DNA from 2 places in the Micromonospora sp. NPDC005291 genome. Region 1 is predicted to be linked to the other one. Evidence: riboswitches for the same ligand, from Rfam matches in the RefSeq annotation. Region 1 holds a riboswitch; the other holds the start of a gene.
What was found. Region 1 has a riboswitch for S-adenosylmethionine ahead of thrC (threonine synthase). Riboswitches for the same ligand answer to the same signal wherever they lie in the genome.
Positions count from the first base shown of each region.

Region 2: linked by a shared signal. The riboswitch ahead of ABZT18_RS09280 (ABC transporter substrate-binding protein) and the one ahead of thrC (threonine synthase) in region 1 are both predicted to bind S-adenosylmethionine.

Region 1 is NZ_JBEXGR010000007.1:100,565-115,929, forward strand. Features, by position in the region: gene ABZT18_RS12765 (nitrate- and nitrite sensing domain-containing protein) at 1-1,798, opposite strand, end outside; gene ABZT18_RS12770 (hypothetical protein) at 1,785-2,963, opposite strand; gene ABZT18_RS12775 (alpha/beta fold hydrolase) at 3,338-6,202, shown strand; gene ABZT18_RS12780 (ABC transporter permease subunit) at 6,202-7,098, shown strand; gene ABZT18_RS12785 (DUF4232 domain-containing protein) at 7,093-7,773, opposite strand; gene ABZT18_RS12790 (DoxX family protein) at 8,261-8,710, shown strand; gene ABZT18_RS12795 (metalloregulator ArsR/SmtB family transcription factor) at 8,770-9,066, opposite strand; gene ABZT18_RS12800 (DMT family transporter) at 9,145-10,125, shown strand; SAM riboswitch class I at 10,193-10,328, shown strand; gene thrC (threonine synthase) at 10,339-11,625, shown strand; gene ABZT18_RS12810 (GNAT family N-acetyltransferase) at 11,995-13,014, shown strand; gene paaN (phenylacetic acid degradation protein PaaN) at 13,065-14,738, shown strand; gene ABZT18_RS12820 (GNAT family N-acetyltransferase) at 14,897-15,365, opposite strand, start outside.
Region 2 is NZ_JBEXGR010000005.1:118,645-134,009, forward strand. Features, by position in the region: gene ABZT18_RS09260 (BTAD domain-containing putative transcriptional regulator) at 1-680, shown strand, start outside; gene ABZT18_RS09265 (Na+/H+ antiporter) at 797-2,368, shown strand; gene ABZT18_RS09270 (amino acid ABC transporter ATP-binding protein) at 2,397-3,143, opposite strand; gene ABZT18_RS09275 (amino acid ABC transporter permease) at 3,140-3,916, opposite strand; gene ABZT18_RS09280 (ABC transporter substrate-binding protein) at 3,962-4,849, opposite strand; SAM riboswitch class IV at 5,123-5,234, opposite strand; gene ABZT18_RS09285 (amino acid transporter) at 5,321-7,270, opposite strand; gene corA (magnesium/cobalt transporter CorA) at 7,502-8,632, shown strand; gene ABZT18_RS09295 (hypothetical protein) at 8,649-8,840, opposite strand; gene ABZT18_RS09300 (2'-5' RNA ligase family protein) at 9,051-9,566, opposite strand; gene ABZT18_RS09305 (DinB family protein) at 9,644-10,153, shown strand; gene ABZT18_RS09310 (NAD(P)-dependent alcohol dehydrogenase) at 10,173-11,219, opposite strand; gene ABZT18_RS09315 (SCP2 sterol-binding domain-containing protein) at 11,383-11,808, shown strand; gene ABZT18_RS09320 (glycogen debranching N-terminal domain-containing protein) at 11,805-13,868, shown strand; gene ABZT18_RS09325 (DinB family protein) at 13,979-14,509, opposite strand; gene ABZT18_RS09330 (DUF72 domain-containing protein) at 14,618-15,365, shown strand, end outside.

The sequences.
Region 1 (15,365 bases):
CGGCGGTGGCGGCCAGGCCCACCTCCCAGCCGTGACGGCGGGCCAACCGGCCCACCACGAAGAGACCGAGCACCTCGGTCGGTGTCAGGTCGAGCCGCTCCCGGCGGGCGAACCGGGCGTTCTCCTCGGTCAGTCGTTGCTCGCCCATCCCGATGCCGTGGTCCACCACGGTGATCCGCGCGCCGAGGCCGGACGCCTCGGCGGCCACCAGCACCCGGGTGTGGGGCGGGGAGAAGACGGTGGCGTTCTCCATCAGCTCGGCCAGCGCAAGGATGAGGTCGCCGACCACCGCTGGCGCGGCCGAGATGCCCGCCGGCACCCGCACCTCCACCCGGGTGTAGTCCTCGATCTCGCCGAGCGCCAACCGGACCACGTCGGCCAGCGGTACCGGCGCGGTGTGCGGGTCGGCCCCAGCCGAGCCGGAGAGCACCACCAGGCTGCCGGCGTTGCGCCGCAACCGGCTGGAGATGTGGTCGAGCCGGTACAGGTGCTCCAGCCGGCCCGGGTCGGCCTCCTGCTGCTCCAGCCGGTCGATCAGCGCGATCTGCCGGCCCACCAGGTTCTGGGTGCGCCGCCCGACGTGGCCGAACATCTGTGCCACGTTGCGTCGCCCGGCGACCTGCCGTTCGACCAGCCGCGCCGCGGTGCTCTGCACCCGGTCGAAGGCTCGGGCCAGGTCGCCGATCTCGTCGTTGGCCCGGATGTCCACCGGCTCCAGTCGGACCGGTTGATGGCTCTCCGCCTCGTCGTCGGTGACCCGGACCAGCTCCGCCTCCGCGACGCGGGCGACCCGGTCGGCCGAGCGGGTGAGGCGGGTCAGCGGCCGGGCCACCGTCCGCGCGACCGCCGCGCTGAGCAGCACCACCAGCGCCAGGATCAGCGCCGCCGCGGCACCGACCAGGTACGCGGCGGTCAGCGCGCGCCGCTGCTCGGCGGTCACCTCGGTGAGCACGTCGGCGACCAGCTTCTTCTCCACGAACTGACCGAGTCGGATCATCGTGCGGACGGCCGGGAAGAGCGCGTCCAGCGGCACCTCGCGGACCGCGCTGGCCGGGTCCCTGGCGCTGGTGACCAGGAAGTCGGCGCTGGTACGCGCGGCCACGGCCGCGTCGTTGAGCTGGGCCACCTTGAGCTGCTCGGGCGTGATCAGGCTACGGAAGCGCCTACTGTCCACCTGGAGGGCCGCGATGCACGCCACGTACCCGGCGGTGGTGTCCGGGCTGCCGATCGCCTTGACCAGCACGCTCAGGGTGGCGCAGGCGCCCAGGCCCTCGTCGGCGCGGAGCAGCCCGTCGAGGGCGAGCACCTGACGGCCCGGCAACGTGTCGGTGTCCACACCGAACACCAGCTGCAACGACTCGATCAACCCCATGTTGACCGGGCCGAAAGCGTCCATCACCTGGCCCGGGTTCGCCACCCGGGCCAGCACGGCCGTCCGCAGGTCGATGAGGCTGGACACCCCGTTCAGGGCGCGGTCGACCCGGTCGGTCAGCGCGTCGCTCCCCCCGGCCCGCAGGTCGGCCACCCGATCGTCGACATCGGCGGACTTGCGGACCAGCTCGCTACGGTCGACCCTGCCGAGCAGGTAGCCGACCGAGAGGATGCGTTCCTGCTGGAGGTCCTGGACCAGGCTGCCGACCAGGCTGGCGAGCCGTACCCGGTCGGCGGTGTCGCCGGCCCGCTGTGCGGCGGCCACCCGGTCAAGCACCACGGGCACGGCCAGACCGACCATGCTGAGCAGTGGGATCACCACGAGCAGCGCGAGCTTTCCGCGGATGCGGAGCCTACCGAGCAGCATCGAATGCCCCCCACCGTGTGGCCTCCAGGTCGCCGACCGCGCCGGCCGGTTGCAGCCCTCGCGGGTCGCCCGCCGCCGGTTGCCAGGGGTCGCCCTGCGACGGGGTGTCGGGGCTCTCCGCGTGGGTCGCGGCCATGGCGGCCCGGTGCCGGGCCCGGCGTCCGGCGGTGATCAGCAGCGCGGCGAGCCAGCTCAGCAGCAGCCCGGCGATCATCCCCGCGCCGATGGTCAGCCAGCGGTCCCGGCCGAGCTCGTCGACGCGCTCGACCAGCAGGGCGTCCAGCTCCGCGAGGATGACCGGCTGAAGTTGGCGGGCTGCGCGGTGCGTGTTGATCCCGGCGGCGCCCAACTTGCCCGGGTCCACCACCCCCGTGCCGTTGGCCGGGGCGGAGTACGCGGCCAGGGCCTCCACCGAGCGTTGGTAGTTGTCCAGCGGGGTGAGCACGTTGGCGCCGAGATCGGTGCTCTCCGAGCCGTCCACGGCGGAGCGCAGGTTGTCGACGAGGTCGTTGGCGGGTGCCAGGGCGCTCACCCGCAGGGCAGTCAGCTCGATCAGGCCACGGGGTTGCTCGGCAGCCGGCCGGCGGGAGACCAGCGTGGCCAGATCGGCCAGCCGGCTGGCGGCCACCACCGCCTCGGGCAACTCCTGGCCGGCGCTGTCCTGAAGGAAGAAGGAGTCGGCTGCGGGGTCGCGTACCAGCCCGGAGCTTTCTCGAACCTTGCGGTGCAGGTCCAGCAGCAGGTCGGTGACCTCGCTGTAGGCCGTGAAGGCGGACTCCGGGTCGGCGGGGCTGCGGTCGCCCAGCGCCTCCAGCTTGGCTCGTACTCCGGCCCAGCGTTCCTGGCTGAGCAGTTCGACACCGATTCGCGCGTCCACCGCGGCGGCGTCCTCGATCGCCCGGTTCAGCGCCTCGGATGAGGCGGGGCGGCCGTTGACCGCGGCGGCCTGGGCCTCCACGAGGGCATCGGTGACCGGGGCCAGAGCGCTCAGGTACTGCACGCCGAGCCGTTCCCGGGCGGCCAGGTCCCGGTCGTGGGTGGTTTGCCGCCAGGTGGACGTGAAGAGCAGACCCACCGGTGCCAGTAGTGCCCCGACGAGCAGCAGGGGCAGCAGTCGGCCCAGGGTGGACGGCCGTCGACGGGCCCGCGGCGCGGGGACTGTCATGTGTGTTTCTCCTCCGGCGTGGGGCGCGGATCGGCGCGGTGTCGGGTAAGCCGACAAGTCCCGTGCACCGGACCGGAAAACTAATCGAAACCCCCACGGGTCAGGCCTTGGTCGATGAGTCAGGTTCGCGTCACTTCGCGCGATGTCACCATTCGTCCTTGTTTCCGGCACGCTCTGTTTCATCCGTGGGTGTGACATGGAGGGATCGAGGTGGATATCCGACGAAGATCGGAATTCACGGAATCCGAACTCAACTCACTGGGCCGCGCCAGACGATGCGCGCTCGAACCCCACCCGTCACCGATCGGGGCAACCGGACGGACGTACGGCGGATCTCAGCCAACGCTCAGGCTGTGGGCCGTACCGTGTGCCGCATGACATCGCCGTCGCCGGCCGCGTGGTTCCGGCGTGCCCTGCCCACCCGCCGCCGCGCGACCGCCGCAGCGGCGGTCGTCGTGCTGTTGGCCGCAGCCGTGACCTGGGCGGTGTGGCCACAGGGACCGGGCGTACGCACTGAGAACGCGATGCTCACCGTCCGCTCCGGACCGTCCGGCGACCAGCCGGTGGACCTGGACACGACCTTCTACCTGCCGGACGACGCCTCGTCCGGCCGGAAGGTGCCGGCAGTGCTGTTGGCACACGGGTTCGGCGGCACGAAGGAGTCGGTGCGCTCCGACGCGGAGGAGTTCGCCGGGCGCGGCTACGCGGTGCTGACCTGGACCGCGCGGGGCTTCGGCCGCAGCGGCGGCGAGATCCACCTGGACAGCCCGGACTACGAGGTGCGCGACGCCGAGCGGCTGCTGGACTGGCTGGCCGCCCGGCCCGAGGTGCGCACCGACGCCGCCGGTGACCCGAAGGTCGGTGTGGTCGGTGGCTCGTACGGCGGTGGGCTGGCCCTGCTGCTGGCAGCCCAGGACCCCCGGGTGGACGCGATCGTCCCCATGATCACCTGGAATGACCTGTCCCGGGCCTTCCTCCCCGAGAGCACCGGCGGAGCGCCGACCGAGGGTGTGTTCAAGAAGGGCTGGGCTGGCCTCTTCTTCGGTGGCGGCGGCAACGTGGGTTCCGGCCCGGCCGGGCTCTCCGGTGGGACCGCCGCCCAGCCGGAGGGCGCACCGGCGTCGGCCGGCCCGCCCAGCCCGGAGCCGGGGGCGGGCCCGGGCACCGGTCCCGGTGGCGCCCCGGCCGGTGCGGCCGACCCGTCCTGCGGTCGCTTCGCCGCCGACGTGTGCGCCGCGTACCTGCGGATCGCCACCACCGGGCAGGCCGATCAGGCCGCCGTGGACCTGCTGCGTCGCTCCAGCCCGGCAGGCGTGCTGAACAAGATCACGGCACCCACCCTGCTGGTGCAGGGCGAGGCGGACACGCTCTTCCCCCTCGGTGAGGCCGACGCCAACGCGAAGGGCATCGCCGCCGCCGGCACCCCGGTGAAGGTCGCCTGGTTCACCGGCGGGCACGACGGCGGTGCCGGCCCCCGTTCAGACTCGGACCGGGTGAAGTTCCTGACCGTCCAGTGGCTCGACCACTACGTCAAGGGTGCGGGCGACGCGCCCGGCGACGACTTCACCTGGTCGCGGATCGCCGGCTTCGACGCGCTCGACCGGGGTCTCGTCGCCACCGGCTTCCGCCGCGCCGACTACCCGGGCCTGACCGGCGACGCCCGCCGGGAGGTAGCGGTCGCCGGCCCGGCCCAGTCGATCGCGAACCCGCCGAACGGCAACCCGGCCGCCATCTCCTCGATCCCGTTCGCCGGCGGGCTCGCCTCGCTGCTGGACGGCGTGGCTGGCGACGTGCCCGGCCAACACGCCCGGTTCGAGTCGGCGCCGCTGACCGAGGCGGTGGACGTCGCCGGTGCGCCTACCGTCACCCTGCGCGCCGCGTCGCCGACCGGTGAGGCGGTGCTCTTCGTCAAGCTCTACGACGTCGACAAGGACGGCGCGGCCACCCTGCCGAGCGGACTGGTCGCCCCGGTTCGCCTCACCGGCCTGCCGCAGCGGGTGCAGGACGCCCGCCCGGTCACCGTGACGCTGCCCGGGATCGTCCGCCGGGTGGAGGCCGGCCACCGGCTGCGCCTGGTGGTGGCCAGCTCCGACCAGGCGTACACCACGCCTGCCGAACCGACCGTCTACACGGTGGCGGCGGACGGCGCGGTCACTCTGCCCACGGTCAGCGGCGAGCCGATCCCGACCGCGGCGACGATCTGGCGCTGGGTGCTCGCCGGTCTGCTCGCCGCCATCGCGATCGGCCTCGTCGTGGTCGTGGCCGTGGTCCGCCGCCGGCACCGCCGCCAGGACCGGTCGGTGCATCCGGAGTACGCGGACACCCCGCTGGCCGTGCGCTCACTACGCAAGGAGTACGCGGACGGCTTCGTCGCGGTGTCGAACGTCGACTTCGAGGTGCACCCGGGTCAGGTGGTGGGTCTGCTCGGGCCGAACGGCGCCGGTAAGACCACCACACTGCGGGTGCTGATGGGCCTGACCCAGCCGACCGCCGGGGAGATCTACGTCTTCGGTCGCCGGCTGGTGCCCGGCTCGCCGGTGCTGTCCCGGATCGGCGCGCTGGTGGAGGGGCCCGGTTTCCTGCCGTACCTGTCCGGGTTGGACAACCTGAAGGCGTACTGGCAGGCCACCGGGCGGCCGGCGGAGGACGCGCACTTCGACGAGGCGCTGGAGATCGCCGGGCTGGGCGACTCCGTACACCGGAAAATCAAGAACTACAGCCACGGGATGCGTCAGCGGCTGGCGATCGCCCAGGCCATGCTCGGCCTCCCCGAGCTGCTGGTGCTGGACGAGCCGACCGACGGGCTCGACCCGCCGCAGATCGCCGAGATGCGCCGGGTGCTTCAGCGGTACGCCACGGACGGCCGGGCGGTGCTGGTCTCCAGCCACCTGCTGGCCGAGGTGGAGCAGACGTGCACGCATGCGGTGGTGGTGAACAAGGGCCGGATCGTGGCGTCCGGGCCGGTGGAGGAGATCGTGGGCGAGTCGCCGAGTGTGCTCTTCGACGTCACCGACCCGGTGGCGGCGCGGGCGGTGCTGGAGCAACTGCACGGGGTCCGCGTGTTGCCGGAGAGCGACGGCCAGCTGGTGGTCGACACCAACGGCACGGCCCGCAGCGAGGTGGTCGCCGAGCTGGTGCGTGCCGGCATCGGGGTGGACCGGGTGGTGCCCCGACGGCGCCTGGAGGACGCGTTCCTCGCCCTGGTGGGCGAGAACTCTCGGGGAAGCGGTGACCGGTGATGGCTGGCTCTTCCGTCGACACGCCGCTGGGCGTCACCGACCCGGCCGGTGCGGCCCGGGGCTACCGGCCGTCGGCGACCATGCCGTTCGCGGCGGAGTTCCGTCGGCAGGCGTCCCGGCGGAGGACCCAGCTGGCGCTCGGCTTCATGGTGCTGCTGCCGCTGATCATCCTGATCGCGTTCCAGTTCGATTCGGGCGGCGACGACGACAACGGTCGCAACGAGTTCTCCAGCCTGGTCGACCTGGCCACCTCGGGCGGGCTCAACTTCACCCTGTTCTCGATCTTCGTCTCGGCGTCGTTCCTGCTGGTGGTGGTCGTCGCGCTGTTCTGCGGCGACACGGTGGCCAGCGAGGCGAGCTGGGGCAGCCTGCGTTACCTGCTCGCGATCCCGGTGCCCCGGGCCCGGTTGTTGACGGTGAAGCTGGTGGTCGCGCTCGCGTACTCGGGACTGGCTCTGCTTCTGCTGGCCGGCACCGCGCTGTTGGCCGGCACCCTGCGCTACGGGTGGTCACCGCTGCGCAGCACGGTCGCCGCCGAGTTGGAACCCACCGAGGGGCTGCTCCGGTTGCTGGCCGTGCTCGGCTACCTGGCCGTCGTACTGCTGGTGGTGGCCGGGCTGGCGTTCCTGCTGTCGGTGATCACGGACGCCGCGTTGGGCGCGGTCGGCGGCGCGGTGCTGCTCTGGATCCTGTCCAGCATCCTGGACCAGATCACCGCCCTGGGGGCGGTGCGCGACTTCCTGCCCACCCACTTCAGCACCGCCTGGCTGGGGTTGCTCTCCACCCCGGTGCAGACCGACGACGTGGTACGCGGCTGCATCTCGGCGATCAGCTACGCGACGCTGTTCTGGGGCTTGGCGTTCTGGCGCTTCACCCGCAAGGACATCACGTCATAGCCGGCTGTCGGGTGGGCTCACCGACGATGGCACCGCGCTCGGCGCCGGCGGCGGGGCCGGTCGCGTCGGTGCCGGCGTGGACGGGTCGGCCTTCTTCCAGGCGCTGACGCCGATCCGGCCGGTGTTGCCCAGGTCGACCGGCCCGTCGGGGTCGACCTCTTCGGCCGGCTGCCCAGCAGCGGGGGCGACCGTCAGGTACTCCCCGTTGGTGGCCACCACGGTCGAATCGGTGACCAGGTTGCGCCAGAGCACCACGGCGGTGGCCCGCTCCTGGGGGGCGAGGGTGACCTTCCGGGGCGGCTGGTCGAAGCCCGAGGTGATCTCCTTGGCGCCATTGACCACGCGCAGCATGATCGGCTCGCGCTGCTCGTCGAACACGTGCAGCACCGGGTACCCGTTGAGCTGGTAGGGGCTGTCGCCGCAGTTGACCAACTCCAGGCCGAGGGCGCGCAGGCCCATCGCGGCGTCCCCGCCCGTCGACCGGATCTGGACGCCGGAGGCCGGGCACTCGGCGCTCCCCGATGGGCTTGCCTCCGTGGTGGGCGCGGTCGGCGGGCGGCTCGGGCCGTCCCCGGCCTGGCCCCGATGGTCGGCGGCAGTGCAGGCGCCGAGCATGAGAGCCGTCGCGACCGTCGCGCTGATCCCTCGCCATGCTGCGGTGCCGTGGAAGATCATGCACCGATCCTCGCCCATGCCTGAGCCGGACAACCAACTGGCCTACTGGAACACGGCCGTCGCCGTGCCCCCGTGTGTCGACCTGCCATCCGTCGGTCGGGGCGTGTAGAGCTGCCCCATGTATGGACCGGCTCAACTGCCCCCGCCGCGGGTGTCTCTCGCCGCCGACCTGACGGGCCTCCTCGTGCGCCTTTGGGGCTGAATCGGCTGCGACATCGCCGGGAGGTGGGCCTGTCGCCGCTTCCGTCGGGCACCGCCGAGTGGTCGGAGCCGTAGCTCGCCCCACATCTGGGGCAGCTCTACAGGCTGCGTGGACAGGTCGAGCGTCCGGCGCGTCGGTGACCGGTGCGGCGCTCAGGCCGGGTTGGTGCCACCCACCCCCTGCATGGTCCCGATCATGGACTATCCCAGCAACAAGGAAACATTAAACTCATCGACTTCAATACCTCATCATTGAGCAGATTCATTCTCTTCAATGGAGGTGCCCATGAACGTCTCTCGGCTCGGCGGGCCGACCCTGTCCCTGTTCCGCATCGTGACCGGCCTGCTGTTCACGTTGCACGGACTGTCCTCGATCTTCGGGTTGTTCGGCGGCAACCCGATGACCGGCACGGCAATACCCTTCGGCGCCTGGCCGGGCTGGTGGGCCGCGCTGATCCAACTGATCTGCGGCGTGCTCGTGCTGGCCGGGCTCTTCACCCGGCCCGCCGCGCTTCTCGCGTCGGGCTCGATGGCGTACGCCTATTTCGTGGTGCACCAGCCGGACGGCCTGCTGCCGCTGCGCAACGGGGGTGAGCTGGCAGCGCTCTTCTGCTGGTCGTTCCTGCTGGTCGCGGTGCTCGGTCCGGGTAACTGGGCGCTCGACACGCTGCTCGCCCGGCGTCGTGCCGGCGCTCCATCGGCTTCGGTGGCCGAGCCCAGCCCGGTATCCGTCTGACCGCACGCGCACCGCGCGTCGCCGGAGCCTCGACGAGGCGGTTCCGGCGGCGCGTCCGCTCAGGGCGTGCTGAGTACCGCGTCTAGGAGGCCGGGGTAGAGCTTGTCCAGCTCGTCGCGGCGGAGCCGCACCAGGCGGCTGGTGCCGGCGGCCCGGGTACGGGTCAGGCCGGCCTCGCGCAGCACCTTGAGGTGGTGACTGCGGGTCGCCTTGGAGACTCCGAACTCGAAGGTGCTGCAGGCGGACTCACCGCCCTGGGCGAGCGCCCGGACGATCTGTAGCCGCACGTCGTCGGCGAGTGCGGCCAGCACGGTAGTGACCGGTATGTCTTTCAGGTCGGGTTCGTGCAGCTCCATGTGACCAGTGTAACCGTTGTTCGACGATCGTCGAACAAGACCCTATGGTCGGTCCGTTGGTTCGACAATACTCGAACATTGGAGCTGGCCTTGCGATCCCGTGCCGCCGCCTATCCGCTGCTCGCCGTGCTCGGCTGGGGCGTGATGTTCCCGATCCTGGCCAGTGCGCTGACCCGGGTCGATCCGCTCAACCTGACCACCATCCGTTACCTGCTGGCCGTCCTCATCCTGGTCGCCATCCTGCTGCTCCGCGAAGGCTCGGCCGCGCTACAGCTCGGCGGCCGGGGGGTCGAAGTGGTGGTGCTCGGGGTGGTCGGCTTCGCCGGCTTCAACCTGCTCACCAGCCTGGCGCTCGCACATGCCGCCCCGCAGCAGATCGCCCTCTTCGTGGCCACCACCCCGGTGATCACCCAACTGGTCCGCTGGGCCCGCGACGGCGTACGCCCGAAGCCCCTCCTACTGGCCCTCTCGCTGGTGGCGCTCCTCGGCGTCGGCCTGGTGATCACCCGCGGAAGTCTGGCCGGACTCGGCCAGTTCGGCCTCGGCGGCGTGATGATGATCGGCGCGGTGGTCGGCTGGGGCATTTACACCCACGGCGCCAGCCGCTTCGGCGAGTGGTCGCCGTTGCGCTTCACCACTCTGACCGCGCTCGCCGGCACGGCCGCCATGCTGGCCGCGAGCATCGTCGCCGACGCCGTCGGGCGGCAGCACGCGCCGGCCGTCGGCGACGTCGTGGCGGTCGCCCCACAGGTGGCGTACGCCACGATCGGTGGCGCCGTGATCGCGGTGCTGGCCTGGAACACCGGCGTGCAGCGGCTCGGTTCCGCCAATGCCGCCCTGTTCATGAACCTGGTCCCGGTGACCACCTTCGTGGTGCAGATCACCCGGGGCTACCGGCCGGAGCCGGTCGAGCTGGTCGGCGCCGCGATCACCATCGCCGCCCTGGTCGCCGCGAACCTCGCCATGCGGACCCGGCCTCGGCCTTCGCCGCTGCCCCGGACGACGGCGGTCACGGACCCGATCGCGGTGATCGACCCGGCGGCGGTGAGCATCCGCTGACCCACGCACTGGGATCTGCGGTGGAGGTCGCCGCCCACGGTGCCTAGACTCGACGGCACAACTGAATACCTCATCCAGAGGGGCTGAGGGATACGGCCCGACGACGCCCCGGCAACCACCCCGCGCGCTCACCGCTGAGCGACCCGCGGGGCAGGTGCCAATTCCGTCCCCGCCGCACCGTGCGATGCGGGGAAAGATGAGAGGACTCTCGACATGACGTCGACGCTCGCCGCCTCCGGCATCGACACCTCCTCCAGCCCCGCTCGCGCCCTGGTCTGCCGTGCCTGCTCGGCCCGCTATCCGCTGGCCGCCCAGCACGCCTGTTACGAGTGTTTCGGCCCGCTGGAGGTCGACTACGACGCCGCCGCACTGGCCGCCGTCACCCGGGAGCAGATCGAGGCCGGCCCGAACAACATCTGGCGGTACGCCGCGCTGCTGCCGGCCGGCCAGGACCCGGCCACCCGGGTCACCCTCAACCCGGGGCTCACCCCGCTGGTGGCGGCCCCGCACCTCGCCGCCGAGCTGGGCATCACCGCGCCGCTCTGGGTCAAGGACGACAGCGCCAACCCCACCCACTCGTTCAAGGACCGGGTCGTCTCGGTGGCGCTCACCGCCGCGAAGGCGCTCGGCTTCGCCCGGTTCGCCTGCGCGTCGACCGGCAACCTGGCCAACTCGGTGGCCGCACACGCCGCCCGCGCCGGGGTGCCCTCAGTGGTCTTCATCCCCAGCGACCTGGAACAGGGCAAGGTGATCACCACGGCCGTCTATGGCGGTGAGCTGGTCGCCATCGACGGCTCGTACGACGACGTGAACCGACTCTGCGGCGAGCTGGTGGAGACCGACGAATTCGAGGACACCGCGTTCGTCAACGTCAACGTCCGGCCGTACTACGCGGAGGGCTCCAAGACGCTCGGCTACGAGGTGGCCGAGCAGCTCGGCTGGCGGATCCCCGCACAGGTGGTCATCCCGATGGCCAGCGGTGAGCTGCTCACCAAGATTGACAAGGCGTTCTCCGAGCTGGTCGAGATCGGCCTGGTCGAGGCGCCGGCCGGCGGCTGGAAGGTCTTCGGTGCCCAGTCGGCAGGTTGCAACCCGATCGCCACCGCCCTGCACGCCGACACCGACACGATCACCCCGGTCAAGCCCACCGGCATCGCCAAGTCACTCAACATCGGCGACCCGGCCGCCGGCCTCTACGCCCTGGAAGCGGTCCGCCGCACCGGCGGCTGGATGGAGTACGCCGACGACGACGAGATCCGCGCCGGCATCCGCGATCTGGCCCGCACCACCGGCGTCTTCGCCGAGACCGCTGGCGGGGTCACCGTGGCGGTGCTGCGCAAGCTGGTCGAGTCCGGTCGGCTCGATCCGACGGCGGAGACCGTCGTGTTCAACACCGGCGAGGGACTGAAGACCATCGACGCGGTAGCCGGCCAGGTCGGCCCGACCCACCACATCAAGCCCTCGCTGCGCGCCGCCCGCGACGCCGGCCTCCTCGGCTGACGTCCGCTCCGCCGGCTCCGTGCGGGTGTGATCGACTCCGTATCGCCGACATGGCGCTATCCGATGGCCTGGAAACCGCAACATCGGCGATATGAAGTGGATACGCGCCCGGGCGGGATGGGGGAGCGGGTGGATCCGCCGGGTAACTGGGTTTTCGCGGTGAGTGTGGAAAACCCGCCGCTACGGACTTGACGGCAGGAACCGGACGGCGCAAGATGCTCCGTGCGGGAGGGCATTTCGCCGAAGACTTTTGAAGTTCTTGCGACCCAACGCCGGAGGCGTTGTGCGAGTGTCCCTCCCGACCACGTTCGATCAGGCCAGCGAATATTCGCTGGCCTGATCGCTTTTCCAGGGCGCACGCTCAGCGGCATGAGCATCACGATCGCGTCGTTCGACGGCGCCGACCGGGCTTCGGTCGACGAGGCGTACCGGATCGGCGCGGCGGCCACCGAGGTTGACCTGCCGGGCTTCCGACCGTTCTGCCGACGCCGCTTCGACGCGCTGTTCCACACGCCGATGCCCGGCACCGAGTCGCTGTGGGCGCTGGTCCGGCTGGACGGCGCGCCGGCCGGCTACCTCCAGCTGGACCTGCCGCAGCTCGACAACACCGACAACGCCACCGCCGGGCTGACGGTGCATCCCGAGCTGCGGCGCCGTGGCGTCGGTCGCGCACTGCACGAGTACGGGGTACGCCTGCTCCGCGAGCACGGCCGCAAGCGGGTCGTCGCGATGACCGTCTCCGCGCTGCCGGACGGGCCGGCGCGATCAGCGGCGGGAGACGCGTTCGCCGCCACCACCGGCGCCCAGTCGGCGCTGCCCGAGGTGCGTCGCCGCCTCGACGTCGGCGCGATCGACCGGGTCGCCCTGCGCGCGGCGCTGGCCGAGGCCCGGCCGCGAGCCGAGGGCTATCAGTCGGTCTGCTGGCAGGGCTCCACCCCGCAGGAGTACGTGGCGGACATCGCCTACCTGGACGGCCGGCTGCTCATGGACGCGCCCATGGGTGACGTGCAGTGGGACCCGGAGCAGGTGGACGCCGAGCGCATCCGTGGCACCGAGCGCGCCCTGGACGCCCAGGGTCGGCGGCGCTACCACCTCGGGATGCGCCACGACGCGTCCGGGCGGCTGGTCGCCTGGACCGTGCTGGACGTGAGCGCCTCCTTCGACTGGCACGCCTTCCAGCAGATCACCATCGTCGACCCGGCCCACCGTGGGCACCGGCTCGGTCTCATCGCCAAGGCGGAGAATCTGCACCACCTGCTGACCCACGAGCCGGCGGTCCGCGTCATCGACACCTTCAACGCGGCCGGCAACAGCTACATGGTGGCGATCAACGAGCAGCTCGGCTTCCGCCCGGTGGATGCCTGGAACAACTGGCAGCTCACCCTCTGAAGGGAATCGGCGCTACTGCTCGCGGCCGGCACTCAGGCATGATGGCGGGCATGACGGAGACCACGCAGCCCCTGTACGACAGGCACGCCGACACCCTCATCCGTGCGCTGACCGCGATCACGGAGCGGGGCTACTGGTCCGCCTATCCCGAGTCCCCCAGCCCCCGGGTGTACGGCGAGACCGCCGCCGCCGACGGTAAGGCTGCCTTCGAGGCGTACCTCGGTGGCGACTTCCCGCTCGACCAGCCGGGCACCGGCGTTCGGGTCGCCACCGAGACGAGCCCGTTCGGGGTGGAGTTGGCCGTGCGTTACCCGCACGCCGGCACCGACGAGCTGGTCAGCGCTGCTTCGGCCGCCCTGCCGGCGTGGCGCGACGCCGGCCCGCAGGCCCGGGTGGGCGTCTGCCTGGAGATCCTCGACCGGCTGCACAAGCACATCTTCGAGTTGGCCAACGCGGTGCAGTTCACCAGTGGGCAGGCGTTCGTGATGGCCTTCCAGGCCGGCGGCGCGCACGCGTTGGACCGGGCGCTGGAAGCGCTGGCGTACGCGTACGCCGAGATGACCCGGCACCCGGGCACGGCGGGCTGGGAGAAGGCCGCCGGCAAGGGCGACCCGCTACGGATGACCAAGACGTTCCACGTGGTGCCGCGTGGGGTGGCGCTGGTCATCGGGTGCAACACCTTCCCGACCTGGAACTCGTACCCCGGGCTGTTCGCCTCGCTGGTCACCGGCAACCCGGTGATCGTCAAGCCGCACCCGCGCGCGGTGCTGCCGCTGGCCATCACCGTGAAGTACGCCCGGGAGGTGCTCGCCGAGGCCGGCTTCGACCCGAACCTCATCATGCTGGCGGCCGAGGCGCCCGGTGAGAAGCTCGCCAGTGACCTCGCCCTGCACCGGTCCGTGAAGATCGTCGACTTCACCGGTTCCACCGAGTACGGCGACTGGCTGGAGACGCACGCCCGGCAGGCGTCGGTCTACACCGAGAAGGCCGGTCTGAACACGGTCGTCATCGACTCCACCGACGACTTCGCGGGCATGTGCCGCAACCTCGGCTTCACGCTGACCCTCTACAGCGGTCAGATGTGCACCACCTCGCAGAACATCCTCATCCCGGCCGGTGGAATCGAGACCGACCAGGGGCACAAGAGCTTCGACGAGGTGGCCGGCGGGATCGCCGCGGCCGTCGGCAAGATCACCGCAGACCCCGCCCGAGGCGTGGAGCTGACCGGCGCGATCGTCAACGACGGGGTGTTGGAGCGGCTGGCCGAGGTGACCAAGGTCGGCGAGCCGGTGCTGGAGTCGCGGGCCGTGGCCCACCCGTCGTACGCCGACGCGGTGGTGCGTACCCCGACGATCGTGAAGTTGGGCGCGGACGACGCGGAGACGTACGGCCGGGAGTGGTTCGGGCCGATCTCGTTCGCCATCGCCACCGACTCCACCGCGCACAGCCTGGAGCTGCTGCGTCGGACGGTCGGCGAGAAGGGCGCGCTCACCGCTGCGGTCTACTCCAGTGACGAGTCGGTGCTGGACGCGACCGAGGCGGTGGCGGTCGAGGTCGGGGTGCACCTGTCCTGCAACCTGACCGGCGGGGTTTTCGTCAACCAGTCGGCGGCTTTCTCCGACTTCCACGGGAGTGGGGCCAACGCGGCGGCCAACTCGGCGTTGACCGACGGGGCGTACGTGGCTAACCGGTTCCGGATTGTGCAGTCTCGGCGTCCGGTCTGATTTGGTTGCGGTTGGGGGTTTCCGGGGCAGCCCGACCTGCTCCGGCGGTCAGGCTTGATCCCTGCGCGGGTCGGGCTGTCCCGGAAACCCTTTGTGGGCACGCTGGTCGGGGCGCATCCGGCTTTTGGGGCACAGTGGGTCTGCCCTGGGATGGTTCTTCAGGTCTGTCGGCGCATTTGTAGCTCGTTCAGGGCTGGGATCGTGGGGTGTGGGACGCGTACGCCGGTGTCGATGAAGCCCAGCCGCTGGTACGCCCGGTAGGCGCGGTCGTTGCCGACCACCACCTCCAGCAGCAGCTCCGGCCGGCCGCAGGCGCGTGACCAGGCGGCCACCTCGTCGATCAGCTCGCCGAGCAGCCCGCTGCCCCGCCAGGTCGGCGTGACGTACACGGCGTAGATCACGGTCAGCCCGGGCTCGTTCGGGGCGACCGTGCCACCGGCGTGCCCGACCAGCCGGCCGCCCGGGTCGGCGATGAACTGCGCGTTACTGGAACCGGCCGAGGTGTACGCGACCCGCGCGGCGAACTCGGTGTGCGGTCGGGCCGCCGCGTCCGCCAGGGTCTCCAGGAAGGCCAACGGTGCGTCGGCGAGCATCTCCAGGCGCAGTGCTCGCATCCGGGCGGCGTCG
Region 2 (15,365 bases), on a different contig from region 1:
ACCGCCTCGCCGAACGGTACGAGCTGCCGCTGGTCGGCGTCTTCACCCGGTGGTACGCCGCACTGCGCCTGGCGCTGGACGGCGAGTCGGCCGCGGCGGCGGACGCGTACCGGGCGGCTGCCGACCGTCTGACCGCCGACAGCATGCCGGGCCTGACCCGCGGGCTGCTCCCGCTCGCCCTGCTCGGCCTGCGCCTGGCCGAGGCCACTGACGGCGACCAGCCCGGCGGTGCCGACGGGCCGATCCCCGGGCCCGGGGGTGCCGACCGGCCGATCCCCGGTCCCGGCGGTGCCGACTGGTCGGGCCTGGACTGGGGTCCGCACGAGCTGTGGGTCCGGCCGCTGCTGCTCCTCGCCGACGACGACCGGGACGGTGCCGCAGCCGCCCTGCGGACTCTTCCGGACGGGCCGCACGATCTGCTGCGGGAGGCGCGGCTCTGCCTCGTCGGCCGGGCGGCGCGCGCCCTCGGCGACCGGGTCACGATGGAACGGGTCTACGCCGAGTTGCTGCCGGCCGCCGACGAACTGGCCGCCGGCAGCGGGGTGTTCACCGTCGGCCCGGTGGCCGGGCACCTCGCCGACCTGGCCGACGCTCTGGGCCGCGACGAGGAAGCGGCCGGGCACCGCCATGCGGCCCGCGCGGTCACCGCCCGGGCCCGCGCCGCAGCCGCCTCGCCCTGACCGCCACCGCTGCCCACGGCGACTTGCCGGTTTCCGTCGGAACCAACCGGCGGGTGCGGTCAGATTGAACCACCGGCGTGCGTGTCACCGTCGGCGGACGATCGAGGGGGTACGCCGTGGAGGGGCTCGTCCTGATCGTGGTGCTGGGCGTCACCGTCCTGGTCGGCACCACCCTCGGCGGTCGGTACCGGGTCGCCCCGCCGGTCCTGCTCATCGCGTTCGGGGTGCTGCTCGGGCTGACGCCGCCGCTGTCCGAGCTGACCCTGGAACCGGACCTGGTGCTGCTGATCTTCCTGCCGGCGATCCTGTACCGGGAGAGCCTCACCATCAGCCTGCGCGAGATCCGGGCCAACCTGCCGGTGATCGGGCTGCTCGCCGTGGTGTTGGTGGTGCTCACCATGGTCACGGTGTCGTTCACCGCACAGGCGTTCGGGGTGAACCCCGCCGCCGCCTGGGTGCTCGGCGCGGTCCTCGCGCCGACCGACGCCGCCGCGGTCACCGGTCTCGCCAAACGGCTGCCCCGGAAGCTCCTCACCACCCTGCACGCCGAGAGCTTGATCAACGACGGTACGGCCCTGGTGGTCTTCGCGGTGGCCGTGGGCCTGCTCACCGGGAGTGCGGAGCCGGGCGTGCTGGGCATCGGCGAGGAGTTCGTCGGAGCCAGCGTCGGCGGCGTGCTCGCCGGCCTGCTGGTGGGGGGCGCCGTGGTGCTGATCCGCAAGCGGCTCGACGATCCGCTGCGCGAGGGCGCGCTGAGTGTGCTGACACCGTTCGGCGCCTTCCTTCTCGCCGACTCGGTGCACGCCAGCGGTGTGCTGGCGGTGGTGGTCGCCGGCCTGGTGCTGGCCTACGCCGGCCCACGGGTGATCCGCGCCCGGTCCCGGGTGCTGGCGTACGCGTTCTGGGACCTGTCCACGTTCCTGATCAACGGCGGGCTGTTCGTTCTGCTCGGTACGCAGATACCCCGGGCGGTGCGGGGCGTCACGAGCACCTCGCCGCGGCGGGCTCTGGTGATCGTGCTGGTGGTCACCCTGGTCGTCGTCGCCACCCGGCTGCTCTTCATCTACCTGACGGCGGAATCGGCGAGGCTGCGCCGCCGGATGGTGGACGACGGCGGAGGTCCCTCGAGCTGGCGGGTGGGGACCGTCGCCGGCTGGTCCGGTTTCCGGGGGGCCGTGTCGCTCGCCGCCGCCCTGGCCGTCCCGACGGTGACGGTCGCCGGTCGACCGGTGGTCGAACGCGACCTGATCATCTTCGTCACCGCGCTGGTGATCGTTCTGATCATGCTCATCCAGGGCACCACCCTGCCGCTGGTGGTGCGCTGGGCAGGGCTGGTCGGCGACCCGGAACGCATCGACGAAACCCGGCATGCTCGGCGGCAGGCCACCGAGGCGGGCCTGGCCGTTCTGCCCCAGGTCGCCGCCGAGCTCGGTGCCCAGGAGGAGTCGGTGCGTCGGCTGCGCGCCGAATACCAGAGGCACCTGGAGGACGTCAACGAGAGCAGCGGGTGTACCGGCGAGGAACGCCGCCTGGAACGCCAACTGCGCCTCAGGGTGCTCGCCCACAAACGGCGCGAGGTCACCCGCCTGCGGGACAACCGGGAGATCGACGACCTCGTGCTGCAGGAGGTCCAGGAGGCTCTGGACAACGAGGAGATCCGGCTGCTGGGACGCGGGCCCAACGACTGATCGTCAGCGGCCTTCCTGCCGGCGCGGCTCAGAGCACCTGGGCGAGGAACCGGCGAAGCCGAGGCTGCTCGGCCCGCTCGAAGATCGCCTCGGGTGGGCCGGCCTCCAGCACCACGCCCCGGTCCATGAAGGCGACGGTGTCGGCGACCTGGCGGGCGAAGCCCATCTCGTGGGTGACCACCACCATGGTCATACCTGCCGCGGACAGGTCGGCCATCACCCCGAGCACGCCCTTGACCAGCTCCGGGTCGAGCGCCGAGGTCGCCTCGTCGAAGAGCATCACCTCGGGCCGCAGCGCCAGCGCCCGGGCGATCGCCACCCGCTGCTGCTGACCGCCGGAGAGCTGCGCGGGCCGGGAGCCGGCCTTTCCGGCCAGCCCCACCAGCTCCAGTTGGGCCCGGGCGACGGATTCCGCCTCGTCCTCGCCGAGCTTGCGGAGCCGGCGCAGCGCGAGGGTGACGTTGCGCAGCACGCTCATGTGCGGGAAGAGGTTGAACTGCTGGAAGACCATCCCCACCCGCTGCCGCAGCGCGTCCGGGTCGTCGCCCAGCACGCTGCGCCCGTCCAGCAGCACGTCGCCGCGGTCCGGCTCGATCAGCCGGTTGATGGTGCGCAGGAGGGTGGACTTGCCCGACCCGGACGGGCCGATCACGCAGGCCGTCGCGCCGCGCGGCACCGTGAGGTCGACGCCGCGCAGCACCCGGTTGGGCCCGAAGGCGAGGTGTACGTCGCGGACGTCGAGGCTGACCGAGGTGGTCGTGGCGGTGGTCATCATCGGTTCCCTTCCGTCGCGGCGGGCAGCGCCGACGAGGTGTCGTCGTCCTCGTCCGTCGGCGCGCTAGCCGGCCGACCGTTGCGCAGCCGCCGGTCGATCCAGTTGACGACGTGCGTCAGCGGGACCGTCAGCGCCAGGTAGAAGAGGCCGGCCAGCAGCAGCGCGGACTCGTTGCCGGTGGTGGCCGCGTAGTCCTGCCCGATCCGGAACAGCTCCCGCTGGCTGGCCACCAGGCCGAGGAAGTAGACCAGGCTGGAGTCCTTGATCAGCGCGATGAGCTGGTTCACCCAGGCCGGCAGCACCCGCCGGATGCCCTGCGGAATGATCACCAGCCGCATCGCGTCGGCCCAGGAGAAACCGAGAGCACGGGCGCCCTCCAACTGGGCGGCCTCCACCGACTGGATGCCGGAGCGGAAGATCTCCCCGATGTACGCCGCCGCGATGAGCGACAGCGCCAGAATCCCCAGCGGGTAGGGGTCCGGTCCCCAGACCCGCATGCCCAGTGGGGCCAGCCCGACGCCGATCAGCAGGATCGTCGCCGCGGCCGGTAGCCCTCGGAACACGTCGGTGTAGACCCGCGCCGGCCAGCGCAGCCACCGGCTGCGGGAGATGCCCGCGACGGCGAGCAGCAGGCCCAGCACCGAGCCGAGCAGGGCGGCGGAGACCGCCAGGATCAGCGTGTTGGGCAACCCGACGGTCAGCATCTCGGGCAGCGCCTCGCGCATCGCGTCCCAGTCGAAGAAGGTCTCCCACATGGTGCTCAACGGATCCATCGGTCGCCTCTCCTACCGCCCTGCTCGCTCGTCACCGGGTACGCCTCAGGACACGGTCGACGCGGACGCCGACGGCACGGTCGACGCGGACGCTGACGGCACGGCCACCGTTCCGCTGCCCGGCTTGAAGTCCTCCGGAACCGGCCGGCCCGGGTAGTACTGCGCCTGCAACCGGCTCCAGGTGCCGTCCGCGATGACCTCGTCGAGGCCCTTGTTCAGCGCCGCACGCAGCTTGTCGCTTCCCTTGGCGACGGCGTACGCGGTCGGTGTCGGGCTGAGCTGCTTGGCCGCCACGGTGATCTTGCCCTTGCTGTCGGCGGCCGATTTCTCACCGATCTCCGCCGGAGCGATCCACGCGTCGGCCGTGCCGGCCTTGAGCTGGTTGATCGCGCCGTTGTAGTCCGGCACCCGCACCGGGTCGAGCTGCTTGCCCGTGGCGTAGTCGTCCTGGACGGTGCCCTGCACCACCACGACCCGCTTGCCGGCGAGCTGGTCGAAGTCGGTGATCGGCGAGCCGGCCGGGACGTCCAGGCCGAAGTAGCCGAAGTCGTAGCCGTTGCCGAAGTCGACGGTCTTCTTCCGCGCCTCCGTGATGGTGATCGAGGAGCTGCCAACGTCGAACTTGCGGTTGTTGACCTGGGAGAGCAGCGCGGAGAAGTCGGTGCCGACGAACTCGACCTTCAGGCCGAGCTTCCCGGCCACCGCGGTCAGCAGGTCGTTGTCGAAGCCGGTGAACGTGCCGTCCTTGAGGTACACGTTCGGCGGTGCGTCGGTCAGCGTGCCGGCGCGCAGCACGCCCGGCTGGGACAGGCCGTACGGGTTGGCGGTGGCGTCGGACGAGCTGTCCCCGCCGCAGGCGGTGAGCGCGGTGGCGGCCAGGATCGTGGCCGCGCCCAGGGCGGCGGCGCGGGTCAGGGCAGGAAGGAATCGCACGGGTGTCTCCGAAAGGGTTGTCTCGGCGCGCACGGGCGTGCGCCGCCGACGGTGCGCCCGATGGGCGTACCGCTGGGGAGGGTTCGGGAAGAGGGGTGCGCTAGTGCGCGGTGCCGCGACGACAGGCGGCGCTGCACATTCGCATCATGTCCACGTGCCGTCGCCGGGTCAGTGCGGGCGAAGGCCAACCGGCGGGGAATTCCGCGACGTCGGTCGGTGGGGCGGTGCTGAGGATGCGCATGGCTCTCCCGGGTCTGTGCTGACCTGGGTGCCAGGCCACGCTTGCACCGACGTCGTGCCGGTGCCTGGTCTTCACCCGGGGCACCCCACCGCGGAGGAGGGTTGCCGGCCAGCAAGCCGGGGCTTCGCGCTGGCACTCATGACCTGCGCCGAGGTTAGCAGCAGAAACCAGCCGCTCGTCCAGTCGATATGACCACGCTCACCGTCCGCGCCCGACGCGTGGCCCGCAGGTCAGCCGGCGTGCACGTGTGGGCGGCGCGTCTGGTCGGGCTCCTGGCGGCGCAGGATCTCCCGGGTGACCGAGGCGATCTCGCCCTGCCCGAACGCCAGGTAGCGCAGGACGTTGCGGGCCGGGCCGCCCTCGGTCCACTCGAAGTAGATGTGTGGGCGCCGCCGGCTGCGGTTGCGGATCTCCAGCAGCATGGCGGCCAGCGCGTTCGGCACCGAGGAGCTGGCAAGGCTGAGCACCGGGAAGCGGTCGTGCGCCACGCTGCCGCGCACCAGCAGGCCGGTCTCGAAGTCCGACGGGTCGGTGACATGGACCTCGACGAAGATGACGTCGCTGTCGTCGGGGAAGTCGTTGTCCGCCACCGCCTGGGCGAGCTTGTCGCGGTACTCGGTGAGGTCGCGCCGCTCCGGCTCGTGCGCGATGAGGCGGATCCGACGCTCGCTCCGCTCGGCGATGATCGCCGTCGCGACCGGGTCGAAGTCGACCCGGTCGACCCGCAGCTCGAAGGCCCGCATCACCCGCGACAGCGCCGACACCACGATCATCCCACCGATGAAGCAGGCGGCGATCTTCACACCGTCGGGACGTTCCACCACGTTCGCCACAGTGGTGTAGACGAACACCACAGCGATGATCCCGAACGCGACCGTGCGGCCGCGCTGCCCGCGCCGCCGTGCCGCGAGGGTCACCGCCGTCGCCGCCGAGGTGATCAACACCAGAACACCGGTGGCGTACGCGCCGCCCTGCGCGTCGACGCTCGCCCGGAAGACGACCGTGATCAGGAACGCCACCGTGGTGAACACCAGCACCAGTGGCCGGATGGCCCGCGCCCAGGTCGGCGCCATGCCGTAGCGGGGCAGGTAACGGGGTACGAGATTGAGCAGACCGGCCATCGCCGACGCCCCGGCGAACCAGAGGATTCCGATGGTCGACAGGTCGTACACGGTGCCGAACACCTGACCGAGGTGCTGGTGCGCCAGGAAGGACAGGGCCCGACCGTTCGCCGGGCCGCCCGGCTGGAACGCCTCGGGTGGGATCAGCACGGTGGTGGTCACGCTGCTGGTGATCAGGAAGACGCTCATGGTGACGGCGGCGGTGGTGAGCAGCCGACGCGCGCCCCGGATCCGGCCCAGCGGCCGATCCTCCGAGTCCTGACGGTCCCCCTGGATGTGTGGCATCACCGCCACCCCGGTTTCGAAACCGGACAGGCCCAGCGCCAGCTTCGGGAACACCAGCAGGGACAGCGCGACCACCATCAGGGGATCGCCGTGCCCGGTGGTCAGCGTGGTGGTCCAGTCCCTGACCGCGCTCGGATGGGTCACCACCTGCCACAGCGCGTCGGCGATCACCACCGCGTTCAGCGTCAGATAGATCGCGACCAGGACGACGGCGATCCCGATGGCCTCGCCGAATCCCTTGAGGAACACCGCGCCGAGCAGCGCCACGAGCAGCAGCGTGAGCAGGACCTCGTGGCCCTTGAGGCCGCTGGGCCAGAACGGGTTCTCGTCGAGGTGCGCGGTCGCGTCGGCCGCGGACAGCGTGATGGTGATGATGAAGTCGGTGGCCGCGAAGCCGAGCAGCACCAGCACGAACAGCTTGCCCGGCCAGTAGCTCAGCAGGCGTACCAGCATCGCGATCGAACCCTCACCGTGCGGGCTCTCGACCGCCACGCGGCGGTAGACCGGCAGCGCGCCCAGCAGCGTCACCAACACCAGCACCAGGGTGGCCACCGGCGACAGCGCCCCGGCGGCCAGCGCCGCGATGCCCGGCTGGTAGCCGAGGGTCGAGAAGTAGTCGACGCCGGTCAGGCACATCACCTTCCACCACGGGTGGTGCCGCTGCTCCCGGGGGCGGACGTGCAGGCCCTGCGGCACGGGTCGCTCCGACCGGTCGTCGAGCAGCCAGCTCCGCAGCCGGTCGGTCCGCCGGCCGGCGCGCCTGTCGACCTCCATCGGCGCTACCCCCGTCGTCCCGCCCATGGTCACCGCGAGTATCCGTCGGCGGGCCGGCACCCGTCCGCCGGTGCGCGGAACCCGCCCGTTGTGGGCGTCCGGGCGAGCGGCGCGTCGGGGTTTCGGGCCGGAGGCAGGGGGGAAGCAGCGCCTCCCGGCGTCCACCTCGACCTGCCCCCGTGTGGGCCGGGAGGCCGCCGGACGGGCGGCCCCGGGAAGGGGGAGCGGGTCATGGTCGGCGGCCGTCGGTTCCGCCCGGGTGGTGGCTTCGGTCGCCAACTCGACCAGTACGAGACAAGGGTTGGCGTGCCGCCACCGACGGAGTCACCCACTCCGCCCGCCGGCGGCCTGGTGGACAGCGCGGTCTACATCCGAGGGCACCGGTTCGCCTCACCGTCCGGCCTCGCCGAGACGTACCGCTGCCTGCAGGACCAGGACGGCGCGATGGCCTGGATCGGGTTGTACCGGCCCGACATCGACCAGATCACCTCGCTGGCCCGGGAGTTCCGCCTGCACGACCTGGCGGTCGAGGACGCGATCAACGCCCACCAGAGGCCCAAGCTGGAACGGTACGGGCATACGCTGTTCGTGGTGCTGCGCGCCGCCCGCTACGACGACCTGCGGGAGGAGGTCGAGTTCTCCGAGCTGCACCTGTTCATCGGGCCCGGCTTCGTGGTCACCGTCCGGCACGGTGAGGCCCCCGACCTGGCCGCGGTGCGGCGGCGGATGGAGACCGAGGCGCAGATGCTCGCCCGGGGTCCGGAGGCGGTCCTGTACGCGATCCTCGACGAGGTTGTCGACGGGTACGCGCCGGTGGTGGCCGGGCTGGAGAACGACATCGACGAGATTGAGACCCAGGTGTTCGGCGGTGACCCGAATGCCAGCCGGCGAATCTACGGCCTCAGCCGGGAGGTCATCCAGTTTCAGCGGGCCGCCCGCCCGCTGCTCATCGTGCTCGGCGCGCTGGCCGACGGCGCCGGCAGCGCCAGCACCGACGAGGAACTGCGCCGCTACCTGCGTGACGTGACCGACCACCTGACCCAGGTGGTGGAGCGGGTGGACGGTTTCCGGCACCTGTTGCAGAACATCCTCACCGTCAACGCCACCCTGGTCTCGCAGCAGCAGAACGAGGAGATGCGCAGCCTCACCGCAGCCAGCTACGCGCAGAACGAGGAGCTGAAGAAGGTCTCGTCCTGGGCGGCGATCCTCTTCGCTCCGACGCTCATCGGCACGGTCTACGGGATGAACTTCGTCCACATGCCGGAGTTGAACTGGCGCTTCGGCTACCTGTTCGCGCTGCTGTTGATGCTGCTGGTCTGCGGCACCCTCTACGTGATCTTCAAGCGGCGCGGTTGGCTGTGAACCGCGCGGCGGTGGATCACTCGATGCCGCGCAGGATGTGCCGTTCGTCCTCGACGTCGTCGTCGCCGGCACCGATCCGGCCGAGCAGGACGGCGGCCGCCCAGATCGTCAGTGGCGTGGCCGCCCCGGTCATGCCGCCGCCGGTCCGGTCGTCCCGGGTCTGGCTCCGCTCCGCGCGCGGTGGCCTGCGCTGAGCCTGCATAGGCACTGCCCCTTCTCGTCGAGGCCGCCCTCGGCGGCACGAGGTGCGCCCGCGCCACCGCCCGGGTCACCCGCGCTCGGGCAGGTCACCACCGGTACGGCATCCAGGTCGAACCATCCCACGCCAGGCCGCATCACCACCGCATGTTTTCGGTTTCCCGACTGTCGCCTGCCAAACCGGACATTTTCCTCTAGGGTGCCGGTCGATGTGGTCGGGTCAGAGCAGCGGGTGGGCGATAGCGCGCGCGTGGTCGGTGAGCGCCGCGCCGACCACGGTCGCGGCCAGCGGCAACACCTCGAGGCAGCGCCGCACCGCGGCGGCCATCAGCGCGTTCGGCACCCGCATGGAGAGCGTGCAGTGCGGCACCCAGCGGCCCGGCTGGTAGTGCTCGGCCAGGGGGATGCCGGCGGCGGCGAGCCGGTCGTACACCATCTGTTGGTGGGTCAGCAGCTCCGGGGTGGGTGCCGGGCCGAGCCAGAGCACCCGCCCGACGAACTGCCCGGCGTGCTGGAAGTCGAGTCGCAGCGGGGCGGCCACGACGGTCCCGCGCAGTGCCTCGGCGACCTGCTCGGGGTTGAAACGGGGCGCCACCGCGAGCGAGACGTGTGGCCGGTGGCGCTGCTCCCACAGCGACCGCATGCTCTGCACGCCCTCGGCCTCCAGCGCGTCCCAGAGCACCCGGATCCGCCGGGTGGCGTCCGGGTCCAGATACAGCTCCAACGCCGCGACCACCTGATCACCGTAGTGGCCGAGGTTTGATCGCCCGTGTCGGCGGTACCTGATCGGAAACCAACCAGGAGGCGTGACCCGTGGACGTGAGTGACCTGTTGACCGAGACATACGGCCGACTGCCTGATCTCGTCCGGGCGGCGGTCGACGGACTCACCCCGGAGCAGCTGCACCGGGCACCCGGCCCGGGCGCCAACCCGGTCGGCTGGCTGGTCTGGCACCTGACCCGAGTCCAGGACCATCACGTCGCCGACCTGCTCGACGCCGACCAGGTCTGGGTGAGCGGCGACTGGGCGGGTCGGTTCGGGCTCACCGACGACCCGGACAACACCGGCTACGGCCACTCGCCGGCGCAGGTCGCAGGGGTACGGCCGGAGAGCGCGCAGGCGCTGATCGACTACTACGAGGCCGTCGCGGCGCGTACCGGATCGTTCCTGGCCGGCCTGCGACCGGCGGACCTGGACCGCGTGGTCGACGAGGCGTGGGATCCGCCGGTGACCCTCGGCGTGCGCCTCGTCAGCATCGCCGAGGACGACCAGCAGCACGTGGGCCAGGCCGCCTACGTGCGCGGTCTGATCGAGGCCGGCTGACCGACGGCGTCCGCCGGGCTCACGGCACGATCACGGCCCGGCCCTCCAGCGTCCCGTCGCGCATCTGCTGATACGCGTCGAGGGCGTCGTCCAGCGCGAAGGTGGTGGTCTTCGGCCGGACCAGACCCCGGGCACCCAGCTCCAGCACCTCGACCAGCTCGGGACGGCTGCCCCAGTAGGTGGTCGCGATGCTCACCTCGTACGGCACGGAGAAGAACGAGACCCCCACTGTGCCTCCGCCGATGCCCACGATCGTCAGGTCGCCCACGGTGCGGGCCACCGCCACGCCGAGCGCCAGGGTGGCGTCCACGCCCACGAAGTCGAGCACCACATCGGCACCCCGGCCCCCGGTGGCCTCCCGGATCTGCTCGGCGGCGTCGGCGCCCGAGGTGACGGTCTGGTCGGCGCCGCACTCCTGCGCCAGCCGCAGCGCCTCGGCGCGGGTGTCCACGGCGATGATGCGGGCCGCCGTGGTGGCTTTGAGGATCTGAACGCCCACATGTCCCAGCCCGCCGACCCCGATCACCACGGCCGTGCTGCCCGGCGGCAGCTTCGGCCAGGACCGCCGGATCGCGTGGTACGGGGTCAGGCCGGCGTCGGTCAGCGGCGCCGCGTCCACCGGATCCAACCCGTCCGGCAACGGCACGATGTGTCGCGCGTCGGGGACAAGCTCGTACTCGGCCATGCCACCGTCCAGGCCGAGCCCGCCGCCCCCACCCGGCACCGGGGCGCCGGCCGGGTTCTCGCAGTACGGGTCGACGCCGACGCGGCAGCGGGCGCAGGTGCCGCAGCCCCACGGTCCGAAGACGGCGACGGGCTGGCCGATCGTCAGCCCGGTCACGCCGTCGCCGAGGGCGTGCACCCAGCCGGCGTTCTCGTGACCCAGGGTGAACGGCGGGTTCCAGGGCATGGCGCCCGGCTCGAACTCGTCCATCAGGTGCAGGTCGGAATGGCAGGCGCCGGCACCGCCGATCCGTACCACCACCTGTCCCGGCCCGGGCGTTGGATCGGGGACCTCGACCAACTCTGGTTCCGACTTCCACTCCCGCAATCGCAGCGCGCGCATCCGGTTCTCCCATTCTTCTCGGCCTGACCGCAGGCTCCCCACCTCCCCGCTGAGCAAACGGCCCAGGTGAACCCGCCCTGCTGGGTTCGCTCACCCGTTCCGGGTGAACCGGGCTCACCCCGGCGTGGGTGATCCTCCGAGGAGCCGTGGGGAGGGGGACCTGATGGGCACGACGGTGGCGCAGTACCTGCAACAGTTGGACCCCGGCCGGCGGCCCGACCTGCCGGAGACCACGGCCGGCACGCTGCGGCTGGACGTACGCGGCGACGGCTGCACCGACCACTGGTACCTGACCATCGCCGACCAGCACGTCCGGGTCACCCGCTCCGACGATGACGCCGAGCTGATGGTCCGCGCGGACCGAAGGGTCTACGACCAGATGGCGAGCGGCGAGATGCACGTGGCCAGCGCTCTGCTGCGCAACGAGCTGACCGTCCAGGGCGACCTGCGCCTGCTGATGTTGCTGCGGCGGATCTTTCCCGGGCCGACCGGCGCCCGTCATCCGCGCGAGCTGGCTCGGGCCGCGCTGGACGGTCGTGCCGCGGTGGACGCTCGGGTTTCGGTGGACGGTCGGGATGAGCGGTCGTGAGGCAGGAACTGGTACACGTCATCGCCGGCAACGCGTTCGCGATCAGCGACGCCCAGGGTGACATCGAATTCGATCCGAAGGCGCCGGTCGGTCTGTTCGCGTTCGACACCCGCTTCCTGTCCCGCTGGGTGCTCAGCGTCGACGGCGAACGGCTCAACGCGCTCTCCCGCGACGACATGACGTACTTCGAGACCCGCTTCTTTCTGGTCCCGGGCGCGGCGAGTCACTACGTCGATGCCGATGTGTCGGTCATCCGGCACCGCTCGATCCACGACTGCTTCCACGAGAAGATCACCGTGCTCAACCACTCGTCGCAACCCGCCGAGCTCACCGTGCGGATGGAGATGGGAAGCGACTTCACCGACATCGCCGAGATTGGGCAGCGCAGCGGGCGAGCCGTCGAGGTCGTCGCCGACTCCGCGGGCCACCAACTCGTGCTGCGCTACGAGCGGGAGCGGTTCGCGCGCGAGACCACGGTGCAGAGCAACGCTCCCGTCGAGGTGGACGAGGGGGGTATGACGTTCCGGATCCAGGTCGCCCCCGAGGGGCAATGGGAGACCGACCTGCACGTGACGATGACCATTCGGGGCGAGGATGGCCGGGACATGCGCGCCGGCCTGCAGTCGCACCAGCAGGCCGTCCGCGCGGGAATGAGCGAGGACCTGGCGGACTGGCTGGACCGGGCACCGCACCTGGTGGCCGAGCGGAACGGGCTGGAGGAGACGTATCGGGGCAGCCTGGCCGACCTGGCGGCACTGCGGTACATGCCGCTGTCGCACAGCGAGCGGGTGCCGGTCGGTGGCCTGCCGTGGGCGATGGCGTTGTGCGGGCGGGACAGCATCATCACCTGCCTGCAGACGGTGGCGTTCACCCCCGAGCTGGCCCCCGCGACACTGCGGATGCTGGCGATGTTGCAGGGCGGTCAGCTCGACGACCAGCACGACGAGGAGCCGGGCAAGATCCTGACCCAGCTCCGCTACGGCGAGTCGGCCGCGTTCGGCGACCGGCCGAACGCGCTGTACTACGGCGCAGCCGACACCACCCCCCTCTTCGTCGTCCTGCTCGACGAGTACGAGCGCTGGTCAGGTGACGCGGACCTGGTCCGCGAGCTGCGCCACCCGGCTCGGATGGCGTTGGACTGGATCGACGAGTACGGCGACCTGACCGGTGACGGCTACGTGCGCTACCAGCGCCGGAACGAGCGGGACGGCACGATCAACCAGTGCTGGAAGGACACCCCGGATGCGATCGCCGACGCACACGGCCGGCAACCCGCGTTTCCACGCGCCACCTGCGAGTTGCAGGGCTACGCGTACGACGCGAAACGGCGCGGTGCCCGGCTGGCCCGGGAGTTCTGGGGCGACCCCGCGTACGCCGACCGGTTGGAGCGGGAAGCGGCCGAGCTGAAGGACCGCTTCAACCGGGACTTCTGGCTGCCACACCGGGAGTACTACGCGTTGGCGCTCGACCCGTACGGCGAGCCGGTCGACGCGCTGTCATCCAACATCGGGCATCTGCTGTGGAGCGGTATCGTCACGGACGACCGCGCGGAAGCGGTCGCCGAGCACCTGGTCGGACCGCGATTGTTCAGCGGCTGGGGTGTGCGCACCTTCGCCGCCGGGCAGCGTACGTACAACCCGATGGGCGCACATCTGGGCGCGGTGTGGCCGTCGGACAACGCCCTGATCGCCGCCGGGCTGCGCCACTACCGCCTGGACACGCAGGCGGCCCGGATCGCGGGCGGTATCTTCGATCTGGCGCAGACGCTCGGTAGGGCAGTGCCGGAGCTGGTCGCCGGCTATGACCGCAGCCTGACGAAGTATCCCGTCCAGTTGCCGTCGGCCGGTCGCCCCCAGTCGTGGTCGTCGGGGGCGCTGCTGATGTTGCTGGGCACCACGCTGGGGCTGCGACCCACCGGCGACAACCTGCTGGTGAACCCGGCCCTGCCCCGGGGCTTCGGTCGACTGGAGCTGCTGGACATCCCAGGCCGCTGGGGCAACTCCGACGCCTATGCGAGAGACCGAACCGCCTACCACGAACCCCGCGGCCGCCTCCGCTGAACCCCCACCCCGTCCCCGCCCACCTGCGCGGTGCCACATCAGCCCCGCCGGGGACCGGAGGTGACAGGCGGGGTGGACGGCGCGGGATCGTCGGCGGAGGCTGGGCCGCCTCAGCCCATGGTTTTGGCGCCGTCGATCGACTCCCGCAGGATGTCGGCGTGCCCGGCGTGCTGGGACGTCTCGGCGATCAGGTGCAGTAGCACCCGACGGACCGTCCAACTCGCCCCCGGCTCGAACCAGGGCTCCTGCGGCAGCGGGTGCGACGCGTCCAGGTCGAGGGTCGCGACCAGCTCGTCAGTCTGGTCGGCCACCTCCTGGAACCGCTCGATCAGCCCGGCGAGGGTCTCGCCCGGCGCCATCCGGAACTGATCGGCCCAGTCGAGAGGCTCGCGGTGCATGGCCTCCGCGCCGCCCACGGCGAAGAGCATCCAGCGGTGCTCGGTGCCGGCCACGTGCTTGACGAGACCGCCGAGGCAGAGCTGACTGACAGTGCTGCGGGTGGCCGCCTGCTCGTCGGTGAGCCCGTCGACGGTCCGCAGGAGGAAACCCCGGTGCTGGCGGAGCGCCTGCAGCAGGTCGGCCCGCTCACCGGTGAGCTGCTCCGTGCTGGTCATGGTGTGCCGCCCTTCCTCGATATTCACTCGGTGTCACCGTAGGACGAGGCACCGACACTTTCCGGGCTCCACACGAGGGCGGCGTTGGGTCGCCAGCGGTTGCCGATCCTCGCCAACGGCGGTCCACTGAATGACATGGGTGTCATTAAGGTGGGAACGTCGTCCTGGGCGGACCAGTCGTTGCTGCGCTCCGGGTGGTACCCGCGCTCGGCCAACACGCCAGCCCGTCGGCTGGGTTTCTACGCCGGCCGGTTCCCGCTGGTCGAGGTGGACACGTCCTACTACGCCATCCCCGCACCGGAGACCACACAGGGCTGGGTCGACGCCACACCGGACGACTTCACCTTCGACGTCAAGGCGTTCAGCCTCTTCACCGGTCATCCGACGCCGGTCGCCGCGCTTCCCCGGGACCTGCGCCCGGCCGCCGGCCCGAGCCGGATCCGCCGCCGCGATCTGCCGGAGCCGGCGTACGACGAGCTGTGGGCCCGTTTCCGCGCGGCCCTCGACCCGATCGCGGGGGCCGGCAAGCTGGGCACGGTGTTGTTGCAGCTCCCGCCCTGGCTGGCACGCGGTGCCGCGGCCGAACGCCGGATCGTCGAGCTGGCGCAGCGTTGCCGTCCCTGGCGGGTCGGGGTGGAGTTGCGGCACGGGTCCTGGTTCGACGGCCTGGCCGCAGCGGACACTCTGGACCTGCTGCGCGCGCACGACCTGTCACTGGTCTGCGTCGACATGCCGCAGGGGCATCCGTCGTCGGTGCCACCGATCCTGACCATGACGGCGGAGCCGGCGATCGTCCGCTTCCACGGCCACAGCGACGCCTGGCGTGACGGCGACAAGCAGGAGAAGTTCCGGTACGCGTACGCCGAGGACGAGCTTCGGCACT